2 regions of the Solibacillus sp. FSL W7-1464 genome follow, and region 2 is predicted to be linked to the other one. Evidence: riboswitches for the same ligand, from Rfam matches in the RefSeq annotation. Region 2 holds a riboswitch; the other holds the start of a gene.

Region 1 (11,988 bases), 1.5 Mb from region 2:
GTTAAAACGAAAGAAACTGAGACATAACGAATATTATGACATGCAAAATCAATTTGATAGGTTATATGCTCGCAGTGTTGATGGTCAAAATTTTTATGATTTATTAGATGTAATGCAATCGCGTGAAAACATTCAATTAGCGTACCGTAATATCAAGAAAAATACGGGTAGTAAAACAGCTGGGTTTGATGGTCAAACAATTGAAGATATTAAGCAACTTGAAATATCTAAAGTTGTATCAACGATACAAAAGATGTTTGCACACTATCGTCCACAAGCAGTACGACGTGTTTTTATTCCAAAAGCAAACGGGAAAACACGACCGCTAGGTATTCCGACAATTTGGGATAGGTTATTTCAACAATGTATTTTACAAGTCTTAGACCCAATTTGTGAAGCACGATTTTATAAGCATAGCTATGGATTCAGACCCAATCGTAGTACACATCATGCGAAGGCACGTTTTGAAACATTGATAAATCGAGCGTGTTTATATCACTGTGTAGACGTTGATATAAAGGGATTTTTCGATAATGTTAATCATTCGAAACTGTTAAAACAAATGTGGACAATGGGTATTCGTGATAAAGCTCTTCTATCTATAATTTCACGCCTCTTAAAAGCTGAAATTATAGGCGAGGGTTTTCCAGTAAAAGGTACTCCGCAAGGAGGAATACTATCACCACTTCTATCGAACATTGTATTAAATGAGCTTGATTGGTGGGTTAGTAAACAGTGGGAAAGCTTTGAAACGAAGAAGGCTTATAAAAACAAAGTGAATATGAATCAGGCATTAAAGAAATCGAACTTAAAGCATTGTTATATTGTAAGGTATGCAGATGATTTTAAAATCATCTGTCGTACACGTTCACAAGCAATACGCATGTTTTATGCAGTTAAAGATTTCCTCTCTACACGCTTGAATCTTGATATTAGCGACGAGAAATCGAAAGTTGTGAATCTAAAGAAAAATTCTTCCGAATTTCTTGGCTTTCGTATTAAAGCTCATCCTAAGAAAACAGAGAAGCGTACCCTATATGTTGCACATTCACATATGACGAAGAAGGCTCTAAACAATGCCCAAATAAAGTTGAAAAAGGCGGTAAAGACAATACAAAAACATCAATGTATTGAAAATGTCTGGCGGTTTAATACGGTAGTTATGGGTATTCAAAACTATTACTCCGCAGCGTCACACATAACAGATGATTTAGCTGAGCTGAACTATCGTATCCATAGAACGCTACATAATCGTTTGAAAGGGATTAGAAAAGAAGCAACGTTTCAAGACCTTACGAAATCTTTACGAAAAAGGTATAAGGGGTACGAATGCAAGATTTATAAAGTTAAAGAAATGGCACTTGCTCCAATTCATGCTCAACGTTGCCGAATAAATCTAAACTTCTCACAAATTATCTGTAATTATACTACCGAAGGTAGAAATAAAATTCATCATAGTTTAAGAGCGATTAACAAGCAAACACTTATAAATGTGATGCAACAGTTTATCCCTCAACGTTCCATTGAGTATAACGATAATCGGATAAGTAGATTTATTGCGCAATATGGTAAATGTGCTGTAACTGGGGTTGAACTTAGTTTTAATAATTGGCATTGTCACCATAGAACCCCATATTATTTATCGCAAGATGATTCTTATAGTAACTTAATTATTTTACATAAATCAGTTCATAGATTAATTCATCTTAAAGACCCCAAGAAAATTGAAGTACTCATGAAAGTACTTCAATTAGATAAAAAGCAACTAATGAAAGTAAATGAATTGCGTGAGCAATGTCTGAACGAAGCAATCTAATTCTACATTACATCTTGTCCTTACATAAAAATCAAATGAATTGAATTAATTGGAACGCCGTATGCTGGGAAACTCGCACGTACGGTGTGAAGTGGGGGAAAAGCTGGAGATAACTTCAAAGGCTTACCTATCACTATAGTAAAACAACATATATTTATATTTTACGTAATCAAAATTGTTGAGGAATACACCTAAACTAAAGAGGTGGGTTAGTTGAAGAAGCCGAAAACATTGTAGGGTAGTGAAAAACCTTTTTAAAATTTTACGCAACATTTGAATATCAAAGCACGAAATTATAAAATAATGGAACCGAAGAGATGAGGAGGGTGGCGAGAAGAAGCAAGTCGGAGTGCGTTTTTCTAATTTACTTGGGGGGATAGGATGATTCAAGGTTCATGGAGAGCATTAATATGGATTGGATTATCAGAGTTGTGTGCTTTAAGCTTATGGTACAGTGCTTCAGTTATTGCACCAAATCTAATGGACATTTGGAATCTCAGCTCCAATTCGGAGGCTTGGCTTTCGGCTTCTGTCCCTATAGGCTTCGTTATAGGTGCATTATTTAGTGCTTATTTTGGGATTGCTGACCGTTTCAATGCACGAAAGGTTTTTGCAATTTCGGCATTTTTAGGTGCAATATTAAATGCCTTATTAATTTTTGTCAATTCTAGTTTTATCGGAATTCTACTAAGGGTATTAACTGGAATAACACTCGCTGGTATTTACCCAATCGCTGTTAAAATGTTATCAGAATGGTTTCCAAAAAAACGTGGGTTGGCGATCGGAATCTTAATTGCTGCATTAACATTAGGATCATCATTACCGCATTTTATTGTAATATTCATTTCTTCATTAAGTTGGAAATTCGTAATTATTTGCAGCTCAGTATTGGCTTTATTATCAGCCTTTGTTGTTTCGTTTATTTTAGAAGATGCCCCAGTAAAATCCATAAGATTGCCCTTCTCTTTAAAAATATTAAAAAAAGTGATAAAGAATAAACCAATAATGCTTGCGAACTACGGTTACTTCGGCCATATGTGGGAACTGTATGCGATGTGGACATGGCTTCCCGTATTTATGTCTGCTAGTTTTTCAACCCACTCACCAGAAATTCCTCATTGGGTGATTGGACTGTCATCTTTTATTTCAATTGGAATTGCAGGAGGCATCGGTTGTGTGATTGGTGGAATAATTTCAGATAAAATCGGGAGAGCAAATTTAACGATTATTTCAATGTTGATCAGTGCAAGTTGTTCAATCATAATAGGTTTTACATTTGGTCAATTTGTTTTGTTAACTTTATTAATTTCGATTATTTGGGGGATATCCATTATAGCTGATTCCGCTCAATTTTCTGCAGCTGTATCAGAAATAGCTGAAGAGGAGTATGTAGGTACAGCGCTTACTTTTCAAATGTGTATCGGTTTCCTATTTACAATATTCTCTATAAATCTAATCCCTATTATTCAGAGAATAGTTGGTTGGGAGTGGGTCTTTACAATATTAGCGATTGGACCTATTGTTGGAATTATAACTATGCTCAAATACAGACGTTACGAATTCAATAATACCAACTAGATCTTTATTGTTAGGTATTGGTTTAGGTGTTTATGATATTCATAGTCCACGTATTCCAAGTGTTGAAGAAATGAATGCTATTTTACAGGAAAGTTTAGCTGTTATTCCAAAAGAACAATTTTGGGTTAATCCTGATTGTGGGTTGAAAACACGTCAGGAAACAGAAACAGTTACGTCTCTCAAGAACATGGTGGCAGCGGCACTAGAGCTTAGAAAAGAAGTTGTTTCTATCTAATAATAACAAAGCGCAAAGCAGCAATTGTTGCTTTGCTCTTTTTTAAAAATTAAAGCTGTGAATAGAGGGCAAGACTATTAGTCATTTACATAAAGTGAATTGTTTTGATAATGCCGATATTAAATCATGCCTATCCCAACCAATAAGCGAGTGTATTCCCTGATAGAATATCGGAATTTGGATAATGTGGATAATAGTGTTAATACCGTCAGTTCCATTCGAAATATCAAAGTATAAATAATAAATAATTTCCTACACTTAAATTAGTATTAGTGAAAAGGATGTGATTATTTTGGGTGAAACAAAATTCGCTGAACTAAATGATGAGCAGCTCAAAGAAATAAAACAGCTAGAGGAAAAATTTAATATAACCTTAATTGCTTATGATAGCTCTGCATTAGAAAGTCAAAATTCACATAATTAGATTATGGTACTTAGTGTTTAGAATAATTATTTCTAAACACTTTTTTAGTGCAGAATAGGAAAGAGATATTTTATAAAATTCCACCTTATTTTGCAATGGGGCTGAATAAATTATTATGTGGAAATTGGAATCAATAAGTACATTTATTCTAATAGCAAAGTAAGTATTCACAGGTTATTAACATTTAAGATTATTATTGAATGGAATTTAGGAGTCACCGACGTCAGCTTGTTTTATCTTAATTACAATTTCGTCATTTTAATTAATTGAATACAAAATAGGGAACTCAATTCTAAATCTATTTTAAATTATCATTTTCAATATTTGTTATAAATTGTATAAAGCAAGTTTCTGGATCATCATCGAAATTATCCTCTAGTAGAAGCATGTTATCCTGGGGTTCTAAAGATTGCTGTAATTCATTTTTCATCGAAATTCTCCTCAATATTAAGAATTATTTTTTAAGAGGCTCAACAAATCTTTCATAGAGCGGGGGAGTGTTTTCTGAACTTGAATAAGACCTTCCCCCATCATATTTTCATAGCATTGAACAAGCCAAGGCTTTTCAATATGGGCAGTCTCCAACAGTTTGTCATCTGAAAATAGTGCATCTCGTTGCCCCGAATATAATATCTGTCCTTTATGAAAAACGATAAAGTATTCCGCCCATTCATAAATTAAATTGACTTGGTGTGTGGAATACAAAAACGTGCGTTCTTCATTTTGAAGTTCATTTAGATATGTCGTGAGTTGATTAGAAAAATAGAAATCTAAACTACTCGTTGGCTCGTCTAAAATATAAATTTTAGGGTCCATTGCATACACACCTGCAATCGTCACACGTTTTTTTTGTCCACCGCTCAAGAAGTGAATCGGGCGTTCAGTTAAATCATATAATTCCGTTAATTGAATCGCGTTTGCCACATGACGCTCAATCTTTTCATGTGGCCATTTTAAATTAATGGGACCATATAAAATATCCTGTTTTACAGTAGAAGCAAATAATTGATTCTCTGCTTCTTGAAAAATAAAACCAACTTGCTCACGCAGGTGGATTAATTGTTTTTTTCTATAATTTAAAGGCTCACTTAAAAAGTAAATCTCACCACTAGTTGGCTTTTCAAGTCCAATAAGTAATTTAAAAAAAGTTGATTTACCCGAGCCGTTTTCACCTAGAATCGCGACCTTTTTGCCCTTTGGAATCGATAAAGAAATGTCTTTTAATGCCTCGGTACCATCACTGTATCGAAAAGATACATGATTAAAAGTAAAATAGCTTTCTGTCATAAAAAACTCCTTATATTACAAGTATGGCGATACTTATCATAGTAAAAATCAGTGCCATGCATGTGAATTTCATGTCCCACGTTTTTATAGTTGTGAAATGCTGGGGGAGAATGAATTGCTCAATATTCCGTGCAGCCATTGCATCTGACATGGCTTGATAGCGGAAAAAAATTGTCCGAAATAGTGCACTAATCAGTAGGCTTAATGATTGAAAACTTTTTTTATATGAACGATAACCTAAACGAGCATGCTGTGCCGTATAAAGCTGCATAACAGTCCGTAAAAATAAAAAAATAAAGCGATACATCAACTCGATTAATTCAATCACAATTGTAGGCACTTTTAATCGTGCAAGGACCGGGCTGATTTCAAACATTGGTGTAGTTAAAATTAAGAAATATAAGCAGCTTGTTGCACTAACCGCTGTACAAAAGATAGTTATTGCTCGAAGTATGTCGCTCGGTAAAATAAAGAACTGCATCGTAAAAACTGAACTATGCCATAGTGCTGATGCTGGAATCGGCTGTGTAAATGTGATGGATAAAACAATAGCAAACACTCCTGCTAAAACAAAACCGATTGGTGCAAGTAATAATGTAATATATGTTTTCAATGGGACTTTTGCGTAAAATATAATGGCACCGCTCATGAAGAGCAGTGTCCAAACGGAAAAACTGTTATTTCGTAATAATGTGACAAACAATAAAGTAATTAAGCTGAACGTCATTTTTTGGCTTGCTGAAATCTTTAGTAATGCATTATGGCTGGCAATAAAATCAATGTTTAGCATGGTCTTTTGTATGTTTCCCACGCATGTAGCCAATGAAGTAACCGATAATTAATGCACCAATCACGCCTTGTAGAACAAATAAAAGACTTTCGATTTCTCCGCTTGGTGGCTCCCATAGAGCACTAAACCAAGGTTCATAATCTGCTGCGATTTCAGTGATGGCTTCTTCTGCCTCACCATCGGCACCGCCAAATTCCGCATCCTGTAAAAATAGTATCGGTAATAGCGCTAAAACAATCACGCCTAGAAGTAATAGTAAATTTTTCTTAAACATATTAGCTCTCCTTTGCCTTTAATATACGTAGTTGAACTAATTCTCTCATATTATACTTTTGTAAGAAGTTCATAATCATAACCGTTAATAACCCCTCACTAATTGCAAGTGGAATTTGTGTTAATGCAAAGATGCTCGCAAATTTCTGGAATGACCCTAAAATACCGCCTACTTCAGAAGGGAAAGCTAATGCCAACTGAACAGATGTCATTACATATGTACCTAAATCACCAAGCATTGCCGCTAAAAATACAGCTACACTAAATGATAATCCCCATTTTGTCGATAGTTTGAAAACACCAACAGCTATAAAAGGACCGACAATCGCCATTGAGAAAATATTCGCACCTAATGTTGTAAGTCCTCCATGGGCAAGAAGAATGGATTGGAATAATAGGACGATGGATCCTAAGACGCTCATCACAAATGGTCCGAATAAAATCGAGCCTAATCCAACACCAGTAGGATGAGAACAGCTACCTGTAACCGATGGGATTTTTAAAGCAGACAGTACGAATGTAAAAGCACCTGATAGGGCGAGTAGTAGTTTGCTTTCCGGATTTTCCTTAACAACCAAACGAATTACTTGTAGTCCCTTCACCAAGAATGGTAAGCATAGTGCAAACCAGAAAATAGCCCATCCGATTGGTAAAAATCCCTCCATAATGTGCATGGCATATGCTTGCTTTGGCATAAATAACAGAACGATACCGAAGTAAGCAAGTTTTGGTAATAATTGTTTCATGTTTTTACTCCTTTTTTCAATTTTGATGAAAAAAGTGCATAAAAAAATACACTTTTTAGAGTAAAAGTGCATAACAAAAAATAAGCATTAACTGCTTATTTTCACGCACCTATCCTCGTAGGTCTGAATCAGTCATTTTTGGCAGGTATCCTGACTTCTCTTCAACGTAATTGACATGCCTTCCCACATAAAATGCAGTGACGTGTTATGTAATACTCCGAGTTACAGTTGCGGGACAGTACCGGATTTGCACCGGTTTCCCTATTAAGCTTAAAAAGCACCAAAAATTATTCAATTTTCACCATGTGAGAAATAATATCACTTGTATTTTTACTTGTCACTAAATATTTTTAAATACTTTAACTATTCTGTGTTGAATTGGATAATGAAAATTTTATTTATCCTCGTTTGTGTATAGAATTCTCTTGAATATCAATTTTCTTTTAAAAAGTAATTGTAGAAGGTTCAAGTATCAATGTATTGGCAGTGGTTATTGATAAAAAGCTTAATGGTAAGAGACAAGAAAATAATAAAGTAAATAATTGAAATTAAACAACTTTTGATTAGTTAGATAGTAAATTTATGTACAAAACACCTAATAAACGAATAATAAACACTTCACTTATGCTAAATAAGCTTATTGAGATAATAATTACCCTATCATTTTTTAGTAGACTATGTTATTTTTATTTTTATAATAATTTAATAATTTGCAATTTGAATAAGTGCTTACAGAATTTTGTAAGGTAAAAGGGAAATTAGTGAAAGACTAATGCAGCCCCCGCTACTGTAATAGCTGATGAAATCACAATAAATCACTGTCGTAATGATGGGAAGAAGTGAAAGTAAAAGGAAGCTTAAGCCAGGAAACCTGCTTATTTAAACGATACTTACTTTTCGGAGGGAGAAGTATAGGCGAAACAAGTAATTGTTTTTGTGTTTTTTTATACTTTTTTAGTATTAATTTCACATGCCCGTACCTCTTTCTGACAAGAGGTACGGGCATTTTTTATTTCTTATACGGAGGGTGTTTACATGCAAAAGGGAAAAATCTTTGTTGTAGGCTTCGGTCCTGGAGATCGGGAACATATAACAAAACGTGCAGTCGATGCGCTACAGCAAAGTGATCACATTATGGGCTACAAAACGTATGTAGAACTGATTGAGCATTTAGTGACAGCGAAAACCATTGTCAGTACGGGAATGACGGAAGAAGTTTCACGTGCACAAGAAGCTGTAAAACAAGCTGAAGCCGGCCATATTGTTGCCGTTATTTCCAGTGGGGATGCGGGTGTTTACGGGATGGCGGGGCTCGTATATGAAGTATTAATCGAAAAGGGCTGGACTGCAAAAGAAGGCATTGAAGTAGAAGTTGTTCCGGGTATATCTGCGATTAACTCCTGTGCAAGTCTACTTGGCGCTCCGGTTATGCATGATTCATGCACAATTAGTTTAAGTGACCATTTAACACCGTGGACAGTAATCGAAAAACGGATTGAGGCAGCTGCAATGGCAGACTTTGTCGTTGCGTTCTACAATCCGAAATCTGGCAGACGCACGAGACAAATTGTTGAAGCACAGCGTATTTTGCTTAAGTATCGTTCTCCGGATACACCTGTCGGATTAGTAAAAGCTGCCTACCGGGATACACAGGATATTGTATTAACTACATTAGAGGAGATGCTGGAATATGATATCGGAATGCTGACAACGGTAGTCGTAGGGAATTCCTCGACATTTTACTATGATAATAAAATCATTACACCCCGTGGTTATCAGCGTAAGTATACGTTAGGGGAAGAAAAACAACTATTAAAACCGCACCAACGTTTGAAAAAGGAAGCGGAACCTTGGGCATTGGATCAGGAAACGGGTGAAGCAAAGACCGGGTATGAAAAAATTGAAGCTATCGAGAAAAAAATAGTTGAACCAGCAGCTGTTAAAACAACCGCATTACAGCTTGCAAATGAAGCATTAGCGCTCGTACATAAAGAAACGTCAGCTGTAAAAGTTGAAGAAAATCCTTTTTTAGTACAGCAAGAAGTGGAATCCATATTTGAATTTGCTGTATCACCAGGTGTTGCCAATAAAATGATTACACCAGCACAAATGATTACATTGGCAGAGGTTGTAGGAGAACGCGGTACGATGGAGTATACGCCTGATCACCGCCTCGTGTTGAAGGTACCTACTGATTCACCTCAAAGAATTGTAGAAACGGTAGAACAAACGGGCTTACTTGTTCAACCTGTCGGCGACGTAGTAATCGTCAAGGCATGTGATTTCTGTTACGGCGAAAAAGCGGAATCCATTCCATATGCGGAACAGGTCATGGAAACGCTCGGTGGCATTAAAATGCCGAAAGAGCTTCACGTCGGTTTTAATGGATGCGGTATGGCATGTTATCGAGCGGTTTTTGATGATATCGGTATTGTTTACCGCAAGAAAAAGTTCGATTTGTTTATCGGTTCCAAGCCAGTAGGACGAACAGCTCATGCCGCGCAACCGGTCCTTGAAGGTCTGAATCCTGAACAACTAATTCCATTACTAACCGATATTGTGGCGGACTATAAAGAGAATGCACATCCAAATGAACGTTTCTTCAAATATTTCAAACGTGTGAAGAAAATATTGAATTTCAATTATGTTGATATGTCTTGCAAAATTAAAGTGGAAGAAGCCCCGTGTGGAGATTAGGTGAAACGATGATTTTATTTTTAGCAGGAACAAGTGATGCGAGAGAGCTGGCGATTCAAATAATGCAAGCTGGCTATGATTTGGTGGCGACTGTTGTTACGGATTCTGCTGCTGCGAGTCTAAAGGATGCGAATGTTCCTTATCATGTCGGTCGCTTAACAGAACAGCAAATGAAGGAACTGATCGAAGAACGACATGTAACAACGGTTGTAGATGCAAGTCATCCGTATGCAGAAGAGGCTTCTAAAACAGCGATGGCTGCTGCGAATATAACTGGTATACCCTATATTCGATATGAACGTCCCCAACAAAGCTACGTACATCCGCTCGTTACGGAAGTGGAAACATATAAAGAAGCGGCAATTGCTGCATCCGCACATTCAGGAACAATTATGTTGACGACAGGCAGTAAAACGCTCGCAGTTTTTACGGAGCAATTATTACATAACGAAAATATTCGTCTTGTCTGCCGGATGCTGCCAAATAAAGAGAATATGGATAAATGCGATGCACTTGGTGTGAAGCAGCGCGATATTATCGCAATTCAAGGACCGTTTTCTAAAGAATTGAATAAAGCGCTATACGAACAGTTCAGCACAACATTTATTATTACAAAGGAAAGCGGGAAAGTCGGCTCGGTAGACGAGAAGATGGATGCGGCTTTAGAGCTTGGAATTCCTGTCATTTTAATTAAGCGACCAAAAATACAATATGAAAACTTATGCACTTCATTCGAGAAAGTGTTTGAAAAATTAGGAGGCAAATAACAATGGCAAATATGAATTTCAATACAGATTTCGTACCACTAACGGTAGATCCGGACAAAATTTATGATTACAGTTTTGCGATGATTAAAGAAGAAATGGGCGAACATCCATTTACGGACGAACAATGGCTTGTCGTTCGCCGCGTTATCCATGCTTCGGCAGACTTCGAATTGGGGCGCAGCATGATTTTTACGGAAGATGCCATTGAAGCGGGCATTCAGTCGATATTGGCAGGACGCCATGTTGTAGCAGATGTACAAATGATTGAAAGTGGTTCAGGCCGTAAACGTTTCCAAAAACATGGCGGGGATTTACATTGTTATATCGCAGATGAAGATGTATCGATCGAAGCAAAAAAACTTGGAACAACTCGTGCGATTATTTCGATGCAAAAGGCGACTCAACTACAAGAAGGCGGGATTTATGCAATCGGTAATGCCCCGACAGCTTTACTTGAATTAATTCGCCTGATTAAAGAAGGTCTTGCAAAGCCGGATTTAATTATCGGGATGCCTGTTGGGTTCGTTTCGGCAGCAGAATCGAAAGCGGAATTAGCGATTTTAGAAGGAATTCCGTTTATTACGAATGTAGGAAGAAAAGGTGGCAGTACTGTAACCGTCGCAGCATTAAATGCCATCTCAATCATGGCAGATGAACGAGCAAAAGAAACGAAATAAAAAAGATCCGTCGGAAATGCGTCACGGCTATACAACAGGAGCTTGTGCAACTGCGATGACAAAGGCTGCCTTGTACGCACTTGTGACCGGAGAAGTTCCTGAACATGTAACAATTCATTTACCTGTAGGAAAAGATGCAACATTTACAGTGGCATCTTTTGCAGTAAAGGACAATGAAGTGATGTGTGAAACGATTAAGGATGCCGGTGATGATCCGGATGCGACACATAAAGCACGCATTCAAAGTACGGTTCGTTTTATAGAGAAAAGCGGTGTTCACTTAGATGGAGGAATCGGTGTTGGTCGTGTAACAAAAGCAGGACTGCCCGTCCCTGTCGGAGAAGCGGCAATTAACCCTGTTCCGAGAAAAATGCTCCATGGTGTTGTCGAAGAAGCGATTCAACTTTTCCAGATTGACAAAGGAATCGAAGTGATCATTTCTGTTCCGGACGGGGAAGAAATTGCGAAAAAGACGTTAAATGCAAGACTTGGTATACTGGGCGGAATTTCTATATTAGGTACGCGCGGAACGGTCGTACCTTTTTCAAGTTCAGCCTATATGGCGAGTATCGTGCAGGCGATTAGTGTTGCAAAAGAAGCGGGCTGCGACCATCTAGTCATTACAACCGGGGGACGCAGTGAAAAATATGCGATGAAGCAATATCCGCATTTACCGGAAGAAGCATTTATAGAGATGG
Region 2 (11,988 bases):
ATCCCTTCATAAATACCATCGATAATCAATTGCTGATCGACAAGCATTGATATTGCCTGACGAACACGAACATCGTCAAATGGTTCTTTATCGATATTGAAACCAACGTAAGATAATGATGAACCTGGTGTAATATCAACAGTACTCGTCGTTCCTTCAATCATTTCCACTTCATTTGGCTGAACCGGTTCAATAATATGTGCGTATCCCGTTTCCAGTTCTGCAGCACGTGTCGCACTTTCCGGAATGACTTTAAACGTTACAGAGTCTACATATGCTTTTTGACTCCAGTAATCTTCGTTATTCACTAATTTAATTTCTGTACCTGGTGTCCAATAATCAAACTTCATAAAGCCTGTACCAATCGGACCTTGCTCATTCACTAATGCGCCTGCCGGTTGGTCAGCTTTCATATTTTCATAATCTGCATCAATTTGGGCTGGTGAAATGATTACGCCGACCGGATGGTTTAAGTGGTTCAGTAATGGCGCAAATGGATAATGTGTATGAATTCGTACAACATAATCACTTACGACTTCCACTTCTTTCACCGCTTCAAATAAAAATGCCCGTGGCGCACCGACTTCCGGATCTAATATGCGGTCGAAGTTTTTCTTAACAGCCGCCGCATTGAAGTCTTCTCCATCATGGAATGTAATGCCTTCTTCAAGCTCAAACTCCCATGTCACATCATCTACTGCTGTCCAGCTTTTTGCCAAACTCGGTACGATATTGCCTTCTTTATCTTTTTTCACAAGACCTTCTGTAATGTTCGATAATACAGAAGCTGACGGTACGTCCGTAGACATATGCGGATCTAAATTTGCCGCATCGGATAATGTTGCAAGTACTAAATCCCCTCCAGCTGCCGCTTCCACCTCAGTAGAACTACTTGATGAATCCGCTGTTGTATTGTCACTGTTAGATGAGTCAACACCTGAATCATCCCCTCCGCTACACGCTACTAAAAGTAAGGCAAACGCCATTACTAAAAATAACAGAAAATTACTTTTTAAGTTATTCTTCATTCGTCTTTTCCCCCTTCGTTCTAACTTTTGTAGGCAATACATGTAAAGTCTACCAATTAAAACTTATAAAATAAACAATATTCTAAATTTTTATTCAATTATTCAAAATAAACAGTCACAACTTTTTCGGAAAAAATTACTTAAATAAGCATTGTTTTTATGTTATAGAGCATTTAAGGAATTTTTCCAATAGTATTCTATACATTTTTTATGCAAAAATAAAACACCCCTAGTTAGAAGTAACATTCTAACTAGAGGCGCGAACATTTATTGGACTTTTTTCTTCAACTTACACTAAAAGTGCCGCCGCTTCTTCCAGCGTGACCATATTCGTAATCATCGAACAAGCCGCATCAAGAATCGGGAATGCCAATGCAGCACCCGATCCTTCTCCAAGTCGCATATTCATATGCAGCATCGGTTCCAGTCCTAAAAGCTCGGCCGCGATTTTTGCACCCGGCTCTTCCGATAGATGTGACGGAATTAAATACGCTTTCACATTCGGATTCAGTTTATAGGCGATCAATGCCGAAATCGTTGAAATATACCCATCGACTACGACCGGCACACGATTCGCGGCAGCTGCAAGGAAAACTCCTGCCATCCCGCAAATCTCCAGCCCGCCTACTTTTGCCACAACATCAATCGGATCTTCAGCATCCGGTTTATTCAACGCGATCGCTTTTCGAATGACTTCGGCTTTATATTCGATACCGCCAGCCCCAACACCAGCTCCGTAACCCGTTACTTCCAGCGGATCACAGCCATGAAGTACCGAAAGCACCGCAGCACTTGGTGTCGTATTTCCGATGCCCATTTCACCGGTCCCGATAAGGTTGACGCCGCTTCGAATGGCTTCTGTCGCGACTTCAATTCCGACTTCAATCGCCTGAATCGCTTCTTCACGTGTCATTGCAGGACCTTTCGCCATATTGTCCGTCCCGTATTTCACCTTTTTAATAATGACCCCGGCATCTTGAGGTAAATCTTCTTTTACCCCGATATCTACCGGGATGACTTTCGCATTCGTTATTTTCGAAATCGTACACATCCCTGTCGTCCCTTTCGGAAAGGATAGTGTTTGGAAAACCGTTGTACTTTGCGGGTTTGGTGTTACCCCTTCCTCATATACACCGTGATCTGCCGCCATGACAATCATCGCTTTGTTATCGATTTTCGGTGCAAGTTCACCGGTAATTGTGGCGATTTGCATAGCTAATGATTCAAGCTTCCCTAAACTTTGAGGCGGCTTGGCTAAAGAGTCTATGTACTGTCGCGCTTTGTCTTCCATTTGTCGGTCGATTCCCTGAATTTGTTCAATCGTTTTCTGTAATAATTGCATGTTTCGTTTCCCCCATTTAAATGAATTTTGACAATAAAAATAGCCTGCAGTTTATTCGTTAACAAATAAACTACAGACATATCCAGTGTCTATAAACAGTAAGCGTATTAGGCAGGTCTCCTGGCTCAGATTCACGATTTCATAGCCCCTTCCCGGAATGACATCCAGTGGGTATTGCTATGAAACTCCTCCATACAGTGGTGGGATTACGCTAAAGCTTTTCACTTTATTCCCTATTCTCCTTTAACGGGCACCTAATGCTTGATGAATTTAACATTACTTTACTTTGAACCTGTTTTTTCGTCAAGGGGTCTACACATTCAGTTTACGCTGATCAGCTAACTGTGGTTTCATTGCAAACTTTGCAACAAAGTAAACTAGAAAACTCAACCAAGTCCCCTGTACAGTCAAGCTGTTAGATACCGGGATAGATGAGGAGATAACGCTCAAGATATTTAATGTGTAAAATACTAAAATTCCAAGTAACGCTATCGTCATCACTTTATTTTTTCCAGCCATTTGTTTACGAAACAGCGGACCGGCCACATTGCTACCGCTGCGCTTAGTCTCTATAACTTGTTTAATTAAAGCATAAGTTAAACCTGCAATAATTATCCCAACTACTGCAAATCCGATCATTTCTCCCATTTTCATTTTCCCCCGTTCCACTAATCTCCCAAATAAAACTCTTTTATTTTCTTCGGCAAGATTTTACTCATAATGATTCCTGCCAACGCCAAGCCAATCAAAATCACTCCAATTTCCAAAAGGCTTTTTAACCATGGGATTTCAATCATTTCCGTTATGTTGGCTCCACCTATAATAATAAATACAGCTCCAGCCCATGCCAGTAAAAAACCGGCACCGAATTGCAGCCATTCTTTTTTCGACAGCTGTTTAAAAATGGCCCTATACTTATAAAATTTCCTGCAAGCAAAGATTAACAAAAACCCCGTTAGAATATAACCAATCATCACAATCCCCCTGCTTTAACTTTGTTTATGTATGACGGTCCAACACATCTGTTCCTTTAAAATGTTTGATTGTCGCCCATAACGAGACGATAAGCAAAAATGAAAAAAGGACAAAGGAAATGCCCGCTAGCCATTTAGCAACGATCGAGGACGAATTATTAAGTAGCTGAATATTTTTTAACAAGAAACCTACAATCATAATTTGAGGCAGGATTAAACAAATCCTTATAGAAACCGCCTTTGAATTTTCCTGTGTCATAACCACTCTCCATTTAGTCATTATTTTACTATGCTAACATATTCCCCTAATACGAGGTAATACGGAATCCCACTCAAAAGCTTGCCGCACCCTTCACCAAATAAAAAACGGCATGAATTTCTCCATGCCGGTTTCAGTCGAATCAACTAAGTATGCCTTCACTCGCCGCATATACTTTCACACGGTTGCGTCCTTCTTCCTTCGCCGCATATAAAGCGGTGTCTGCTTTATGCAATAGCTGATACAAAGTTTCTTCTGTCCAGTCTACTACTTCCGCAACACCAATACTTAACGTAGCCGAAAGACTGCCCGCTTCCGTCATGAGCGGTGCCTGTTCAATGGCAGTGCGAAGCTGGTTGGCTAATATTTCACCTTCCGCTTCATCGAACCCCTTCAGCGCAATGACGAATTCCTCTCCGCCGTACCGCGCAAAGAAATGCCGCCCTTCCAGCAGTTGTGTTTGGCAGGCATTTACGACGTGCACGAGCAACTGGTCCCCTATATGATGCCCGTACGTATCATTCACCCGTTTAAAATGATCGATATCCATTAACAGGACCGTAAATGGCAAACCCGTATCCTTCGCTTCCTGAAAATCCTGTTCACTTTGCTGTAAAAATGCGCGGCGATTATAAATTTTCGTGAGCTCATCATAATAAGCCTGCTGCTCCAGTTTTTCCTGCAGCCTTTTAATTTCCGTAATATCCGTAAAAACCAATAACAAGCCTTTACTGTTTCTCGCTTGTTCCAGTGAAGTAATGCGAACTTGATAAACCCGGTCCGCATATTCGGAACATAACCTCACTTCTTGAACGTCCTTAATATCGCGTTAATTTGAAAGGCAGTTCCTCCCCTGTCTGTTCATTCCAAAACTTCACAAAATTTTTGCCGAACATCGATTTTTTCAAATTTGGCAGCATCACTTTCGATGCTTGATTGAATTCAATAAGCCGGTAAGATTCATCCAATACGATGGCCCCGTCCGTAATACTATTATATATTTTATCTTTCGCAATCGGCATAATCCGAAACAGCCGGGATGTGCTGATCGCCCACAAGTATAATAAGGAAGAAAGCCATAAAATCATCGGTACCGGATCAACTCCTGCAGGTGTGAATCCGTTCAAATAAAGAAACGCTGTCACTATCGGAACAAGCTGGCCGAACATTAACGCAATCAATTGGGGGCGGTATACCTTCGCCGTTTCCTTCCAATGAGAAATCACCAGCAAAAATGCGACAAACATGCTGGCAAAGGTGTATACACCGTGCACCATATACCACATGCCAATCTCCTGATAAACGAAAGGTGCTCCTAAATTCGGGTCCAGTTCAAAAACTCGATAATGAAGATGATGCCAGGGATTTGTCGCTACCATTATAATAGTGATAAATGGAATAAGAAGTATGAATACGCTTCTTCTAACCGTCATCTTAAAGCCTAAATAGCTCATGACATACAGTAAGCCCAGTGTTGCAGATGTCGGCATCCCGATGTAGAGAATGGTATTCCAGAAACTGATTTGTTCGAGCGTCGTCGATATTAAAGTCATGGCCGAAGCAAAACAGTAAATGCTGATGGCCGCTGTATAGAGAATAAAATAATTTGCGATATTCGTATATTTATGACGTTTGCTAAAGGCATAGAGACATAAGTACAAATTTAGTACTCCCGACGTACAAACAAGCGTTATATACATGGTCAATTGCGAACCCATTATTGGTTTATCCTCTCTTAATTAACACTTTTTTCTTATAATGTAGCATAAAATATAAAATAATAGGATATTTTATTGAAATAATAATAGTTATCTATCAATTTATCCCTCGAAATGAAAGGAGGAAAAAAGGCGTTTCCCTTTACTTATTCTCCCATCTAATTCAAAATTACAGTTTAATAGAATAAAATCTATGTTTTAAAATGTTAGAAGAGATTATTTGATGGGAGTGTATTTCATGATCCAAAATATAATGAAGCGAAATAACGTACATATTCGTGGGAAAGGTAAAAAACCTTTAATTTTCGCTGCTGGGTTTGGATGCGACCAAACGGTATGGAATGATGTATTTCCTGCTTTTGAAGAAGATTATCAAATAATTTTATTTGATTATGTCGGGTTTGGAAATTCAGATATTACAGCTTTTGACCTTGAAAAATATGGAGAACTGTCCGGTTACGTGCAGGATCTTTTAGACATTTGTGAAACTCTGGATTTAAAGGAAGCAGTTTTTGTCGGTCACTCGGTAAGCAGTATGATCGGCTTCTTGGCTTCATTATCAAAACCAGAGTACTTTTCACAACTGATCCTGATCGCACCATCACCAAGTTATATCAATGATCCCCCATACTACGGTGGTTTTGAAATTAAAGACTTACTCAATTTAATGGACCTGATGGAAAAAAATTATATCGGTTGGGCAAATGCTTTCTCGATTACATTATTAAACAATACAGCAAAAGCAGGCGTTTCAAAAGATTTGGAAGATCGGTTCTGTTCAACTGATCCTTTATTTGCGAATACATTTGCAAAGGCTTGCTTCTTTACCGATAACCGTAAAGATATTCCGAAAGCAACTGTCCCGTCCCTTATTTTACAATGTAAGGAAGATGTCATCGCGCCAAGGGTAGTTGGCGAGTACTTACATGAGCATATGCCAAACAGTAAGATTGCCTATATGAATGCAATCGGTCACTGTCCACATATGAGCGACCCGGAGGAAACAATTCAATTGATTAAAAATTATTTATCGGAGCAACCTGTGCCACTGATCGGTGAGGGCGTGGAATATTTAAATGGATGAACTAATAGAGAAGGCCCCGTGCGGATTTATCACTTTATCATCAGAAGGTGAAATTCTTACCATTAATAAGACATTGCTGAATTTGCTGCACTATCAAACATCCGAGCATCTTATAGGGCAGCATTTTAATGTGCTGTTATCTCCTTCGTCCCAGATTTTCTGTCAGCTTTATTTAGTACCGCTGATTAAAGTGAAGCACGCTGTCGAGGAAATGTTCCTGACATTACTAACCGTAATGAAAGAAGAAATCCCTATTTTATTAAACGCTTCTATCCAGGATAATAATCAGATAATCGGCGTCATTTTTCCGATCCGTAATCGAAGTGCATTGGAAGATGCGCTCATAAACGCCCGGAAAATGACGGAAGATGCTTATTTAGAAAAAGAGCAGGTCCTTTCGAAATTGGAGAAAAAGCAACTGGATCTCGAGCAGGCCAATCAAATCAACACGAAAATTATGCGAGAAACCGAACGGGATTTGCAGATTGCCAAAAAAATTCAGGAAACCGCATTAACGAAGGACATCCTCAATGAGGATATTCAAATCCTGTCTTATTATCATGCGTCTAAATCATTATCCGGAGATATTTTTGGATTTTATCAAATAACGCCGCAAAAGTACGGCATTATTTTATTGGATGTTATGGGCCACGGGGTTTCATCTGCTTTAATTACGATGTCACTTCAATCGATGTTCCAGAAGTTAATATCGCGGGAAGCCGCACCTGAAAGGGTATTACAGGAGCTGGATCAGTACTTGCACGATTTATTTCAAAACAATCAGGATGCTTGGCATTACTGCACAGCAATTTATCTGAATATTGATATCAGCACACAGACGATTGAGTATATTAATGCTGGCCACCCTCCTGCTATTTTACAGGAAGTCAATGGTGCCCAACATGAGCTCGGTGCAACAAACCCGCCATTAGGCATGTTTGAAAACATTTTGTATAAATCAAGAACATTTCATTATAAGAGTGGGACAAGAATACTTCTGTATACAGATGGTGTTTCTGAAACGTTTGAGTTAAACACCTTAAATCATTTACTGCACGATACAATATGGAGTCCATTAGCAAAGACAAAAGAGACCATTCAACATACACTCGAAAACAAAGAAAATATATATAGTAAATATAATCATGATGACCAATGTTTTATATTGGTTGAGTTATAAAAAAACAGTGGGAGAGACTTTCCACTGTTTTTTACTTTTCCAACTAAGCTACAAATACCCGTACATATAAAAACGAGGAATGTCCTGTGTATTCCCAAACTTTCATTTGGGAACGTTATTTTGTATGGATTTGTATGTTTTATAAATTGTTGTTGTACTAGAATATCTGTTAGTGAAAGAAAAATTTATTCTTTATTAACATAAGTCCCGCCAATGAAATCATGAATGGTTCTCTTGTCTTCTCGTAAGATAACCATAAGTCCACTGACCAATACTGATATTCCAAAGGTAGCTAATACAATGATATATTTACCAACCATTTCTCTCATAATCATATTGAGTATTGTAGGGTTCTCATCATCGTTAAAACGCTTTATTTTAACCTTACAAATTTTCTTGCCGATTACGTATCCACCCCACAAAATAGGAGTAATGGTCAAATACAAGGTATATAATGCTTGAAAAGTGAATTCTTCGTTCTGTTCGATAGAATAACTACCGTTTATCATGTAATATACGATTCCAAATATTGACGAAATAATTAAAAAATCTAAAATACTTGCTATAAACCTTATGCCAAATCCTGCTGGTCTCTTAAAATTCATCTAATCTCCCCCTATATTCCGTTTACTGTAAATTATACCATTTCATTATTGAACTACTATCTCGTTAATTGAAGAAAAACGTACCTAAAGCGACGTTTGGTAACATTTCATAATTTTTATTATTACTAAATAATAATCCCAAAATCCCCATACTATTGCCTAGTCATTAAAACTTAATGTGGTATATAATAAATATTTAATTTAAAACGGATTCAACGTTCTTGGAAATTCAACAAAGGAATTAGACTAAAATAACGAAGCTACTGCTACTATTATTAAATAAGCATACTAACTTTGACTGAAGAAGAAAAAGAAAATCCAAGTTGTACGCAAAAGTGCATTGCAGCGTCAAAGAGGGATTGGGAGTAATTATGGGAAATTTGTTCAATGCATTATTTATACTATTTTTGTTGTCGCCTCTAGTTGTGGCAATTATTTTAATGGTTAAGGCTAAAAATACCGACGCCATGTTTTATACGAAGTTTGTTGGGCTTGCATTCGGGGTTTTTAATGTGGGATTTTTAATTATGACTTTAACTGATTCCGGGAATGGCGGAGGCCTATTTATAGGGTTAGGCTTCTTCTTTTTTGTATTGCCGATTAATGCGATTGCTTTCTTTATATGCTTATTTTCAGATTTAAACATGATGGATAAAAGCGCTAAAAACTTAAAATAAAGTGAACAATGATGAGGTCGTCAAAGATCAATGTTATAGATTCATTAGTAGAGACAAACGCTGAAATAACAACGTTTGTCTTTTTGTGTTCCGATAGATGTTATGATGCTCCTTATCACATTAATCAAGTAGCATCATAAATCATCAAATCCTAAATTCACCGGCTCTAACGGTAATTCCCCGGCAGAGCCTGCCATATTCGTAGACGCTACCGAATGGTCCACTTCCTCAAAGGAAATCCCATCAATCCAAGCTTCGCCAGACCCTGTCAGTAAAAGTCCAAAATGAATGGAGGCACTTTCTTCTCGCACATCTAAGACAATTGAATAATAATTCCAATCGGTCGTTCCGTAAATCGAACGGTTGTCCATATTATCAAATTGCAGTAAATCACCGTTTCTTGAATCAATTCGACACCAGGCACCGCACTTCACAACATTTTTTGTTTTAATAAAGCAGGACATTTTCATTCGTTTACCAATCCATTTTTCAGCTGAAAATGTTTGCATCATTGTACCAAAATGACCTTCCTCTACAGAACCATTAGAACTAAGTTGACCGGATTTTGAACCTGTATGGAATACTTCGTGGTCCGCTTTCATCATATAAAGAGACGGATTTGTCCCCGTTAACAGCCACCCTTTTACTTCGTTTGTTGTTGTCATTTCCTTTTCCTCCTTTGTGTATAAAGAACGCATCATCTGGCGGTATTTACCGGGTGGCATATTGTATAGCTCTTTAAATGCACGGGTAAAAGCTTCTTGCGATTGAAACCGACATTCTAACGAAATCTCAAGAATTGCATAATCCGTATGGAGCAAGAGATAAGCAGATACGGCAAGGCGTCTTTTTCGAATATACTCACCAATCGTTAAACCCGTTTCTTTTTTAAACTGACGCGTCAAATAAAATTTCGAGTAGCCGATTTTTTCTGCGTAATGCTCCAACCGCCACGTTGTTAATAAATTCTCCTCTAATGTATCCACAATTTTTTGAACGATTTCACTATACATAACTGCTCACCTCAAAACCAAGTATACGGGAGGAATAAGGAAATTTTTTGATAATTATTGCACTACTTTCATTCGGGAACTTTTTTTGATTTAAACATCCCCTTATTCCAAAATGCGCAGCAAATTTTTCAACGTTACATCAAATCGTTTGCTGTAATGACGTTCGCACAGCCTCTTCACATGACGGAGATATTAAAATCCATCCGCTATAAATCTACTTTATCTGTTCGCTAAGTGGAATCCTTCTCCAACCATAAAATTGCATACCTTCTTCTACTCATAAAAATCATTTCAATTCCCACCTTTCATTGTTTTAAATGACTAAAAATTAATAATGACGTTGGCGCGTGTAATCTTCTACTTTTCGTTTGTTCTCTTCAAAGATTTTTCTTACTTTTTCTTCATGAAGTGCTTTCTCATGTGAGATCTCACGTTCACGCTTTGTAATAGCTATCGAAAGGGTAAAAAAGTTTAATATCATGGATTATCACCTCCTTAAAATACCCTGAAAATGGAAAAAACCGCAGAGAGACTCCCCCCTGCGGTAAAAAAAGGCATAAAAATACCGCAGGGGCACACTTCTCCCTGCGGTATGGGCATACTTAATTAATAAAAAAATTTAAGCAATCCATTCCAAACTGGTCGAATGTGTGATTTTCGTTTTTTCTGAATTTGTATCTACTAGTGACATTAATTTATAAATAACGATCATTTTCTTCGACCTCCTTAGAATTTTTTGATTATTGTGTAAGTATAAACACCCTCACATTATTTGTAAACATATTTTTTACAAAATTGTAAAAAATAATCAAACATACTATTTCAAAATGTTGATGTAGCAAAATTTTCACTGCATTTTATTTTTTATTAATACGTCGTTACTTTGACTGCTTTTTGGGCCGTATAAATCCAGCGCTGCCACCAGGACAGGTTATCCTGATATTCTTGCACATCCAAAGTATACAGGGCATCTTCATTTTTCCAAAGCCGCTCAAAATATCGCTCCATATCCAAGGCGAGCGCACTATCATTTGGCGCGAGGATGCGTACGTTATTTTCCAGGTTGTAATCATCCAGTGTTCGTTCTGTATAGTTGGAAGAACCGCTTGAAATGATGGTTTGTTCTGCTGTTTGAATCCAGATGGCTTTTGTATGGTATTGGCCGACTACGGTATTGTACCAGCGAATGTTAATTTGTTCTTTTGTATCCTCTAGCAGCTCATTCACAACCGGGCGATTCGGCAAACCGGACTTTTCCTGGCCGAATGAGTTTTCATTTGGGTCCAGAATCATGTTCACCTGCACATCCCGGTTTGCTGCATCGGTTAAGGCGTTCACAATGCCGCGATGTGCAATAAAGAACATGCCAACCCAAATTTCATCTCCTTCTTTTGTCGCCTCCAGATCTTCAAGCAAGGCATCCAATATTTTCTTCTCGGTCAAATATTGTACCGCATACTGGCCGTCCTCTTGCTTAGGAATATCCGCCCTCGGCAATTTGGGACCATCCGACATGATCGACACCGCTTCTTCAGTCTCCAGAATATCGTTGATAACAGATCCCGTTACTTTCAAAGCAAGATTTCCGTGGAAACCACTTGCATCATGCGGGTTTGATGAAGTGATAATCGCTTCCTTTTCCGAAATGGCTGCTTTGCGGTGATTGGCTTTCACATTGAGCAGTTCCAAATAGGAGGTTGCGGTCATTTTTGGGGCTTTGCTCGACATGGCATTGGCTATCCACCCTTCGCCGTCGCGGTCAAACCATTGAAAAAATAATCGGTATAAGCCCGAATAAATCGGCGTGGAATCCCTTAATGGTTCTAAATCGGTGTAAACAATTTCTACCCCGGCTTCACGCATCTTCTTGAACCACGGCGTTTCATAGGAACCATAGCCCTTATTTAGCGGATCGGTGATGAAAACAACCGGCATATCCGGATTGTTTTTCTTTTTCTCGGCAAGCTTGTCAGAGAGGCTGTCCGCGATTGGCGGGAAATCTTCTTTTTCATCGAAATACCCATCCATCAAAAAGAAATCCACCACGACAAACTGTTCGGCTTCATCAATCAATGTATAAACTGCATCAAATATATGATTCTCATGTT

The links. A riboswitch is a leader RNA that binds a small molecule or an ion and turns the genes downstream of it on or off. The one in region 2 is predicted to bind cobalamin.
Region 1: another riboswitch for cobalamin. It lies ahead of cobJ (precorrin-3B C(17)-methyltransferase); the one in region 2 lies ahead of cobT (nicotinate-nucleotide--dimethylbenzimidazole phosphoribosyltransferase).

Annotation. Positions count from the first base shown of each region.
Region 1 is NZ_JBBORC010000001.1:1,587,097-1,599,084, forward strand. It holds gene ltrA (group II intron reverse transcriptase/maturase) at 1-1,816, shown strand, start outside; gene MKZ25_RS07560 (MFS transporter) at 2,198-3,394, shown strand; partial or broken gene MKZ25_RS07565 (5-methyltetrahydropteroyltriglutamate--homocysteine S-methyltransferase) at 3,402-3,629, shown strand; gene MKZ25_RS07570 (hypothetical protein) at 3,922-4,053, shown strand; gene MKZ25_RS07575 (hypothetical protein) at 4,352-4,483, opposite strand; gene MKZ25_RS07580 (energy-coupling factor ABC transporter ATP-binding protein) at 4,501-5,340, opposite strand; gene cbiQ (cobalt ECF transporter T component CbiQ) at 5,351-6,130, opposite strand; gene MKZ25_RS07590 (energy-coupling factor ABC transporter substrate-binding protein) at 6,117-6,404, opposite strand; gene MKZ25_RS07595 (energy-coupling factor ABC transporter permease) at 6,406-7,149, opposite strand; cobalamin riboswitch at 7,273-7,449, opposite strand; cobalamin riboswitch at 7,856-8,042, shown strand; gene cobJ (precorrin-3B C(17)-methyltransferase) at 8,185-9,846, shown strand; gene cobK (precorrin-6A reductase) at 9,855-10,613, shown strand; gene MKZ25_RS07610 (precorrin-8X methylmutase) at 10,625-11,290, shown strand; gene MKZ25_RS07615 (cobalt-precorrin-5B (C(1))-methyltransferase) at 11,265-11,988, shown strand, end outside.
Region 2 is NZ_JBBORC010000001.1:3,088,381-3,100,368, forward strand. It holds gene MKZ25_RS15365 (glutathione ABC transporter substrate-binding protein) at 1-1,028, opposite strand, end outside; gene cobT (nicotinate-nucleotide--dimethylbenzimidazole phosphoribosyltransferase) at 1,318-2,370, opposite strand; cobalamin riboswitch at 2,464-2,641, opposite strand; gene MKZ25_RS15375 (4-aminobutyrate aminotransferase) at 2,683-3,018, opposite strand; gene MKZ25_RS15380 (hypothetical protein) at 3,039-3,344, opposite strand; gene MKZ25_RS15385 (hypothetical protein) at 3,370-3,603, opposite strand; gene MKZ25_RS15390 (GGDEF domain-containing protein) at 3,746-4,408, opposite strand; gene MKZ25_RS15395 (histidine kinase N-terminal 7TM domain-containing protein) at 4,422-5,264, opposite strand; gene MKZ25_RS15400 (alpha/beta fold hydrolase) at 5,560-6,405, shown strand; gene MKZ25_RS15405 (PP2C family protein-serine/threonine phosphatase) at 6,398-7,585, shown strand; gene MKZ25_RS15410 (RDD family protein) at 7,771-8,190, opposite strand; gene MKZ25_RS15415 (hypothetical protein) at 8,514-8,867, shown strand; gene MKZ25_RS15420 (helix-turn-helix transcriptional regulator) at 9,002-9,880, opposite strand; gene MKZ25_RS15425 (YrzI family small protein) at 10,209-10,361, opposite strand; gene MKZ25_RS15430 (phospholipase D family protein) at 10,748-11,988, opposite strand, start outside.